3 regions of the Amphritea sp. GJ51-11 genome follow, and region 3 is predicted to be linked to each of the others. Evidence: predicted binding sites of a transcription regulator. Region 3 holds the regulator's gene; each other region holds the start of a gene.
What was found. The regulator PhoB, encoded in region 3, activates phosphate uptake and scavenging genes when phosphate is short. The targets are predictions, from matches to a motif close to TGTCATANNNNTGTCANA.
Positions count from the first base shown of each region.

Region 1 (3,286 bases), 2.0 Mb from region 3:
GGTTGCTAAGGACTCGGCGCTCTATGCTCATACCTCGCGGGTGTTGCATCAGGAATCTAATCCTCATAATGCCCGAGCGTTGATCCAGAAACATGGCAACCGGGAGCTGTGGGTGAATCCACCGCCGATTCCCTTAGAAACCCCCGAGATGGATGGCGTGTTTGGCTTGCCCTACCAGCGGGTGCCACACCCATCGTATGGGAATAATAAAATTCCTGCCTACGATATGATCCGCTTCTCGATTAATATTATGCGCGGTTGCTTCGGTGGCTGTACTTTTTGTTCGATTACCGAGCATGAAGGGCGCATCATTCAAAGTCGTTCACACGAATCGATCTTGAATGAGATGGCTGAAATCCGCGATAAAGTACCGGGTTTTACTGGGTCTATCTCTGATCTAGGCGGCCCGACCTCGAATATGTATTTCCTTAACTGTAATGATGATGATATTCAGTCGAATTGCCGTAAGCTTTCCTGCGTTTATCCGACTATCTGTAGCAATCTCGTGACCGATCATAGTCAGACCACTGAGCTGTATCGTAAGGCCCGTAAAATGGAGGGAATTCACAATATTGCCATTGCTTCGGGGCTGCGTTATGACCTTGCCGTGAAAGATCCTGAATATGTCCGTGAGCTGGTGACTTATCATGTGGGGGGCTATCTTAAGATCGCGCCGGAGCACAGTGAGCAAAACACCCTCAGTAAAATGATGAAGCCGGGTATGGATACCTATTACGACTTCAAGAACATGTTCGATCAATTCTCGGCGGAAGCGGGCAAGAAACAGTATTTGATTCCCTATTTCATTGCGGCCCACCCAGGCTGTGATGATGAGGATATGCTGAGCTTGTCTCTCTGGCTGAAACAGAACGATGTTAAAGTCGATCAGGTGCAGAATTTTTACCCGTCACCGATGTCTCTGGCAACGGCCATGTATCATTCGGAAAAAAATCCGCTAAAGCAGATTACCTATAAGAGTGAGACGCTTTATATTCCAAAGGATAAAGCGCAGCGAAAATCCCACAAAACCTTATTGCGTTATCATGATCCTGAAAACTGGTCCGATTTGCGGGTTAAGTTAAAGGAGATGGGGCGAGAAGATCTTATCGGCACTAAGCCTAGCCACCTGGTGACGCCTGAAGAGGCACCTAAACGTCGTGACAATAGTCAGGCGGGTGTCCGTACAGCTGGGGCGCGGGTAGTGGCTAGGCCGGTAGTGAAAGGTAAGAAGGCGGGTGCTTCTCGGTCAGCTAAAAAGCGTAAAGGGCAAAGTAGTATTAAGAAGCAGCAGCACTGATAACAGTGCGCTGCTCGTTCAACCGTTCGTTCAATAAAGGTCGTATGACTCTGTCAGGTGCTGTTTGAGCGAACGTTCCTCCATATAATCTTCAATCATCTTACGTTTGCGGGTTTTCTTGTCGATTTTTTTCTGTCTGCCAGGCGTAGGATTGATGAAGAAATCATTGTCCATCTCATCTAGGTTTTCAGTGGACAGATCATCCAGACGAATTTTGTTGCTCATAAATACTTACCAGAGTTTTGTTATAGGTGATGTGTTAATAAAACCCTCTGGGGATGACGCTTGTGTGACACCGATATGAAGCTTTGGTAACAAAGTGGTGAGAGTTAATGGTGGGCTGATGGATAGGCGCGCAGAAGCCCTATGCTGCTCATTAACAGACATTCAAAGGGTGTTGAAAAGATAAAGAAAAGGCAGCAAGCGCTGCCTTTAGTCGTAGAATTCTCGTAATTCCTGTTCTAGGCGACGCTGTTCAATCAATAACTCAATGCGTCTTCTTTTTTCGGCATCACAGCAGAACTTCTTTTCTTTAGCGTCGATTTCTATGTCGATATCTTCATCGATTATGTCATCGACGATATCGAGATCATCGGTAATTTCTTCTTTTTTTGTCATGGCTTCGCTCTTCACATGAATTTGGCTATCTCTGTTCGAGATGCGCCAATACTTATAGATCACATGATCAAACCCACTTGCCTTGCAGGTTCGCGTCAATTTCGATTATGAGGTAAAAATGATGGGCGTAAAATGAATTTTTCTAAATTGAATATTTTTTTTCATGAAATATTTAAAGGTGTAAATAGCTGGTAAAAAATGGAAATAATGCTACGAAAAAATGCCGTGTATTCATGCTAGGGATAAATGGAGGTTGTATCAATTAAGCGTGTCGAAGGGGTATGGGAGCAAAAAAAAACGCCTCGAGTGAGGCGTTTCAGTGTTGGGTGATTAGTATTTTTGCAGTGCTGCAATTCGATCATCAAGTGGAGGGTGAGTGGACAGAAGTGCCATAAAGCCTTGTTTCATATGGCTACTGATACCGAATGCTGTCAGCGTTTCAGGCATCTGATCTGGCACATTATATTCTGCTTTTAGACGCTGTAAGGCTCCGATCATAGCGTGTGGTGACGCTAGTGTTGCTCCGGCTTCGTCGGCTTTGAACTCTCGACGGCGGCTAAACCATGCCACAATGGTCGAGGCCAGAATGCCAAGCACGATTTCAGCGACGATGGTGGTAATGAAGTAGCCGATACCATGACCTTGCTCGTTTTTCAGTATTGCTCGGTCAACAAAGTGGCCGATGATACGGGCGAAGAACATAACGAAGGTGTTTACTACCCCTTGAATCAGGGTCAGCGTCACCATGTCACCATTGGCGACGTGGCCGATTTCGTGAGCCAGTACTGCGCGGATCTCTTCTTTACGAAAACGCTGCAGTAAACCTAAGCTAACGGCGACTAAGGCGTTATTTTTATTCCAGCCGGTAGCGAAGGCGTTAGCTTGTTGAGCTGGGAAAATACCGACTTCAGGCATGCCTATCTTCGCTTTATCAGCCAGTTCTTTCACGGTGTCGAGTAGCCATTGTTCGTCCGCTGTTCGAGCTTGAGTAATGATCTCCGTGCCGCTACTGCGTTTGGCGAGAAATTTAGATAGAAATAGTGATACAAAGGAACCCGCGAAACCAAATACCGCACAGAAGGCGAGCAGGTTGCCGAGATCCATATCGACACCGTTGGCTTGTAGGATTGAACCTACACCAAACAGGCTCAGCGTTATGCTGGCTAAGGCAATAACGGCAATGTTGGTTAATAGGAAAAGACCGATTCGCATCATGATAGGGTAGCTCTTTGTAATGAAGTTGATGTTATAGATATAGGCGATGCGAATAAGTTTCAACTGCTTTTTCGTTTATGATGATAAAAAACTAGCCCAATGCCGGGTGGGTTACTATAATCGCGGCTTTTTATCCTGATACAGGCCTGAGTGGAA
Region 1 is NZ_CM147881.1:2,432,459-2,435,744, reverse strand. Features, by position in the region: gene AC0L4K_RS10860 (YgiQ family radical SAM protein) at 1-1,297, shown strand, start outside; gene AC0L4K_RS10855 (PA3496 family putative envelope integrity protein) at 1,328-1,522, opposite strand; gene AC0L4K_RS10850 (PA3496 family putative envelope integrity protein) at 1,730-1,915, opposite strand; gene htpX (protease HtpX) at 2,246-3,130, opposite strand.
Region 1: AC0L4K_RS10855 (PA3496 family putative envelope integrity protein) is a predicted target of PhoB. The motif match lies at 1,575-1,592, and genes of this name have one in related genera.

Region 2 (3,286 bases), 820 kb from region 3:
CAATAAGGCCAGTCCGGGCGAAAAATTTACATTTTCCATTTCCGAAGAGAAAGATACCGCTGAAACCGCGATTCGCAATTTTATTGATGGGTATAACAGTTTATATACCACGATGAAATCATTGACGGGTGTGACAACCGATGCTGAAACCAACCTGACCTCTCAGGGTGAGTTGGCAACGGATGGTACGGCTAAAAATCTGCTAGCGCGTATTCGTAGCATGATCTCTGATGCAGTCCCGGGGGTGAGCGAGTTTAATGCCCTAACGAATGTTGGTATTCGCACAACGTTGGATGGAACCCTTGAAATCGATTCTGAAGATTTTGACGCCGCGATGAAGGATCAGTTTGATAAGGTCGCATCGATTTTTGCGCCTCAGACCTCTTCAACCAGTAGTGGCGTCGATGTGGTGATTGGTAGTTACGCCTCGAAAACGGTGTCTGGCACCTACAGCGGCTCAGTGACGACTTCACCCGCTAAAGGGTCAGTACTGAGCGATCAAGATTTTAGTGCATTTAATACGACCACTCCTGGGGGCGATTTTTCGTTTGCTGTGACGGTCGATGGTGTTACCTCTGAATCGTTAACACTAGCAGGTACTTTTAACACTGCTGAAGAGTTGCGTGCAGAGTTACAATCATTGATCAATAATGATGATTCAATCTCAGGGGCCAATGCGTTTGTTGATGTAGTTCTCGATGGCGATAAGATACAGCTGCAATCTCGTCAGTATGGTAGCACTTCAAAGGTTGAGTTCGATGCGGCAGGCACCGAGTTTGCCAGTGCAACCGGTTTGTCGGACGCCTCAATCTCTACCGCGGGTGTCGATGCCACTGGTACGATTAATGGTGAGGCAGCCTTTGGCTCTGGCGAAGTATTACTGCCCGCAATAGATACCGATCCCTATGGTTTAAACCTGACGGTGCAAGAGGGGACCACTGGGGATTTTAGTTTTACCTTCTCTCGCGGTTTTGCCGGTGAGCTGTCATTGCTGATCGATAATTTTCTCTCGAGTACAGGCGTGATTCAATCGAGAGAAGACAGTATTAATAATCAGCTCGATGGTATCGTTGATGACCAAGAGAGTCTTGATCGTAAGATGAGTATAAAAAGTGAGCTTCTGACACAGCAATACCTGGCAATGGAGCAAATTATTGCCAGTTTTAGTAGTACTGCCGATTCGTTGACAGGGCTGACCGATCGTTTACCGTTTACATATTCATCATAATTTATAGTGCTTTTGGAGTTGTTAAAAAAATGAATGTTAATCTGAATGCTTTGAAACAGTATAAAAGTGTCGGTTTGTCAGCGGCGGTTCAGACCGCTTCGCCACAGCAGCTTATTACCATGCTGTTTGATGGTGCATTAACCGCGTTAGCGAAAGCAAAGGGTTCAATTGAGCGTAAAGATATACAAGGCCGATCAGAGCAACTGAATAAAGCGAACGATATTATTTTGGGTCTGAAAGACTTTCTTGATCTCGAAAAAGGCGGCGATATCGCTGAAAATCTCGATGCGCTGTATGACTATATGGTACGTACTATTTCTAAGGCTAACCGTGATAATGACGCAGAGACAGTGCAGGAAGTGATGAACTTGCTGTTAGAAATAAAATCCGGCTGGACTCAGATGGATGTGCCTGCTTAAGTACTCTTTTGTGTTATAGCGCTTTAGCTTGAAACAGTGCAGTTTTACTCTAATTACCCAAACCGCCACTAGGCGGTTTTTTGTTGTCTGATGGATGCTCTATCACGTGAATAGAGACTCAATAAAGCATGTGTCAAAAAAACATCACCATCTTTGGTTGTCTTTTATCGCTGCATGTCATAAATTTGACGTATTGTTGTGTCATGTTCTGTCCTTTGAGGGCTTAAGCCGTTTGGGCACAACACCGAGTGATTGTTAATCTGGTAAGCCTATGAGTAGCCCGTTACATATTATTTATATCGATGATGATGCTGATAATCGCAGGCGCCTGTCGCAACGGTTAGATTTTGCTGATATCCGTCATATCACCACAGACTATGTGTCTTGGTTGCAAGAGAGTAACGAGCCGGGCGATCGAGCGGTGGTTTGGTTGGGGCATTGTGGGCTACCGATTTCAGTGGAAAAGCTGATGCAGCAACTCGATCAGATTGATGACAAGCTGCCGGTGATTGCGATCAGCCCTTGGACGGAGCTAGACCAGCTCTCTGAAAAGCTGCAAGAAAAAGTGATTGGTCGGTTAAATCCAGATGCTAGTTTGACGGAGCTAACGGTGATGTTGCACCGGGCGCTGATCTATCGTCAACTACAGTTGCAATATGCCGGTCAGCCGGACCTCTTTTCCCCTAAGTCCGTCGCTAGCCAATTTGAAGGGATGGTCGGTCACAGTGAATCGATGGCGCTGGTGCGCAAGATGATCAGCCAGGTGGCGGGGCGAGATGTAAATGTATTGATTACCGGTGAAAGCGGCACCGGTAAAGAGATCGTCGCGAATAATCTACACCGCGCCTCTAAGCGTACCAATGGGCCTTTTGTGCCGGTCAACTGTGGTGCTATTCCGGCGGACCTGCTGGAAAGTGAACTCTTTGGTCACGAAAAGGGCGCCTTTACTGGAGCGATTAGCTCCCGGGCAGGGCGGTTTGAATTGGCCAATGGTGGCACGCTGTTTTTAGACGAGATCGGTGATATGCCTCTACCGATGCAGGTTAAGCTTCTGCGGGTGCTGCAAGAGCGCTGCTTTGAACGGGTCGGTGGCAGTGTCACGATCGATTGCGACGTGCGCATCATCGCCGCGACCCATAAAAACCTCGAACAGATGATTGTCGATGGGAGTTTCAGAGAAGACCTTTATTACCGTCTCAATGTTTTCCCTATCGATATGCCGCCTCTGCGTGCGCGAATAGAAGATATTCCGCCATTGGTGGACGAGTTTGCTCGCCGGGTTGCTAATGATGGTTTTGGCCGTATTCGTTTTCATCCGGCGGCGATTCGCTCGTTACAGCAGCACGATTGGGCCGGCAATATCCGAGAATTAGCTAACTTAGTGGAGCGTCTGGCTATTCTGTATCCCGATGCGGTGGTGGGGGTCAGTGAGCTGCCAGCGAAATTTCGCCATATTGATGAGCCGAATCCTGAGCTGTATCGCGGGGCGGATGCTGTTCAGGATACAGAGGCACTGGCCGAGACTGAGTCCGGTGTGCTGGCGTTGCCGGATGAGGGGATGGATCTTAAGCGCTATACCGAGGCTATCGAACAAACCTTTATTACTCAGGCGCTGGACAAAACCGGTGGGGTCGTGGCA
Region 2 is NZ_CM147881.1:3,582,011-3,585,296, reverse strand. Features, by position in the region: gene fliD (flagellar filament capping protein FliD) at 1-1,228, shown strand, start outside; gene fliS (flagellar export chaperone FliS) at 1,258-1,647, shown strand; gene AC0L4K_RS16100 (sigma-54 dependent transcriptional regulator) at 1,919-3,286, shown strand, end outside.
Region 2: AC0L4K_RS16100 (sigma-54 dependent transcriptional regulator) is a predicted target of PhoB. The motif match lies at 1,823-1,840, and genes of this name have one in related genera.

Region 3 (3,286 bases):
AAGTCTTGATTCGCGAAGTGCAATTACTCGGTCATAACCACCCCTGGGTGTTTGCCCGCACGATTATCCCGGCCTCCACTCTCACCGGTAAACAGCGCAAACTTCACACCCTGGGGTCTCGGTCGTTGGGTAGCGTCTTATTTCGTGACCCCACCATGAAACGAGATCCTTTGGAGATCAGTCGCCTACAACTCAGTGATGGCGAAATAGCTTGGGCACGCCGTTCAGTGTTTTATCTGTCAAATAAGCCACTTCTGGTGGCCGAGGTTTTCCTGCCCGCCCTACAACAGGTAAACTATCAGCACAAATAACGATGGATCATTAACGATGCAACCCGGTACTCAAAACACCCGCCTCACTTGGCAGAAGCTGAAAGCCTGTGGCGACCTTATGCGAATTAGCAAACCGATCGGCAGCTTTCTGCTGCTGTGGCCGGCTCTCTGGGCTCTGTGGATTGCCGCTGAGGGGGTTCCTTCATACAGTTTGCTGTTTATTTTTATCTTGGGAACCTTCCTGATGCGTTCAGCAGGCTGTGTCATTAATGATTTTGCCGACCGCAATATTGATGCTCACGTAAAGCGTACCGCACAACGCCCGCTACCTGCCGGGCGAATCTCTGCCAAAGAAGCCTTGATACTGTTTGTTGCGCTACTGCTGGCGTCTTTTGCACTGGTGCTGTTTACCAATACCATCACTATCTATCTATCGGTAGGCGCCGTTTTCCTAGCGTTTTGCTATCCCTTTATGAAACGCTATACCCATCTACCGCAGGTGGTTTTGGGTATGGCGTTTTCGTGGGCGGTGCCCATGGCCTTTAGCGCGACCCTCGGAGAAGTACCCGTTATCAGTTGGCTGATTTATACCGCAGCGGTTATCTGGACCGTGGTCTATGACACCATGTATGCCATGGTCGATAGGGACGATGATGTTCGAATCGGGGTTAAATCCACCGCCGTCTTATTCGGTGATATGGATAAAGTGATTATCGGCATATTGCAGCTACTCACCCTCACTATTTTACTTATGCTAGGGGCGCAATTACAGCTATCGATCTGGTTTTATCTCGGAGTGATGGTGATGGCGGGACTATTTGTCTATCAACAATACCTCATCAGAGAGCGTCAGCGGGAAGCTTGTTTTACCGCCTTTCTCAACAATAATTACGCTGGGATGGCAGTTTTTATCGGTCTATTTCTGCATTATCTAACCATTTAAAAACAAATACTCTTGCCACCTAGGCGACTTTGTCATATTTCTGTAACAGTTTCATAATCTAATGACCGTCTTAATACATTATAAATAAATGAGGTGATTGGTCATGACGTCGGGTAAACGCGTTCTGATTGTTGATGACGAGGCTCCGATTCGCGAGATGATCGCTGTTGCACTCGAAATGGCTGGATACGATTGTGTCGAAGCGGATTCTGCGCAAGCCGCGCATCCAATGATCGTCGATTGTAAGCCAGATATGGTATTGCTGGATTGGATGATGCCCGGTATTAGCGGGATCGAATTCGCACGGCGACTGCGTAAAGATGAGATGACGGCGGATATTCCCATCATCATGCTGACCGCTAAAACCGATGAAGATAATAAGATCCAAGGACTGGAAACCGGCATCGATGACTATATCACCAAGCCGTTCTCTCCCCGGGAACTGGTTGCCCGGCTAAAAACCGTCCTGCGCCGCACCACGCCAAAAGGTATCGAAGAGCCGATTACGGTTGATGATCTCACCCTAGATCCGGTGTCCCATCGCGTCAGCTCCGAACTTAAACCACTGGAACTTGGGCCAACGGAATTCCGTTTACTACAGTTTTTCATGACCCATCAAGATCGCGCCTACACTCGTAGCCAACTACTTGATCTGGTGTGGGGTGGCAACGTCTATGTCGAAGAGCGTACCGTTGATGTTCATATCCGTCGGCTGCGTAAGGCGCTCAGCGAACGCCATGATTATCTAATCCAAACCGTTCGCGGCACGGGTTATCGTTTTTCATCACAGACCGCCTGAGACTGACTGATGTACAATTCCAGCCATTCAATAGCCAGCAATCTTGCGCTCACCGCAACGGTTAGCTTAGTGGTTGGCTTTGTTATCGGTTACCCAGGATGGACACTCGCAGTGGCGCTGCTAGGCTGGGGCCTCTATCAGGTTAAACAGTTTAATCGCCTACAGCAGTGGCTCATGCGCATCGACCATACCGATGTCCCCGAAAGCCGAGGTTACTGGGGCGAACTGTTCGATGAGCTGTCCAGAGACCAAAAGCGTCAGCTGTCACGGACCCAAGCGCTACGCAACGTCATCCACCGCTTCCAACAATCATCCGCCGCCCTGAGTGATGCCATCGTGATTATCGATGCGCAAAACCACTTAGAATGGTGGAACCGAGCCGCCGAAAAGCTACTCGGTATGAAAGCTCAAACCGATCGAGGCCGCTCGGTGATGAACCTATTACGCGATCCGCGTTTTGTGCGTTATTACCGTAAAAACATGTACGACGATCCGCTGCAGCTAACGTCGCCGATTCAGAAAGATATGGTGCTCGAATATCGCATTACTCGTTTCGGTGCCGGGGATCGTATACTCGTTGCTCGGGATATCACCCGCCTTAAACAGCTGGAACAAACCCGTCAAGATTTCGTCGCCAACGCCTCTCACGAGCTGCGCACACCCCTCACTGTTATCCGTGGCTATCTTGAGACCTTTCTCGATCAAGACCTACCACGCCCACTACAGCGCGGCCTGAGCCAGATGGAGAGCCAATCTCGGCGGATGGAAAACCTCGTCGCGGATCTGCTGCTGTTATCGCGCTTGGAAACTAGCGCCCATGTAGCCGATGAATTACCGATCCCTCTCCATGCTATCGTCACCCGTATTCGGGAAGATGCGCTGGCCCTCGGACAGGAGAAAGATCAATCCATCACTCTGGAGTTAGAACACAGCAGCACACTGTTAGGTCAGGAGTCCGAGGTTTATAGCGCGATCTCTAATTTGGTCTTCAATGCGGTGCGCTACACTCCGGCGAAAGGCGCGATTAAACTGCGCTGGTGGACCGATAAAGAGGGTGGCCACTTCACCGTGCAGGATAATGGCCCCGGTATCGACAGCATCCACCTGCCTCGATTACAGGAACGCTTTTACCGGGTAGATGAAAGTCGCTCATCCGACAGTGGCGGCACCGGCTTAGGCCTCGCGATCGTCAAACACGTGATGCTTAGGCATGGTGGTAAGCTCACCATTAGCAGCCAATTAGGTAAAGGCAGCACCTTCACTTGCCACTTC
Region 3 is NZ_CM147881.1:4,399,704-4,402,989, reverse strand. Features, by position in the region: gene AC0L4K_RS19920 (chorismate--pyruvate lyase family protein) at 1-311, shown strand, start outside; gene ubiA (4-hydroxybenzoate octaprenyltransferase) at 328-1,215, shown strand; gene phoB (phosphate regulon transcriptional regulator PhoB) at 1,319-2,014, shown strand; gene phoR (phosphate regulon sensor histidine kinase PhoR) at 2,024-3,286, shown strand, end outside.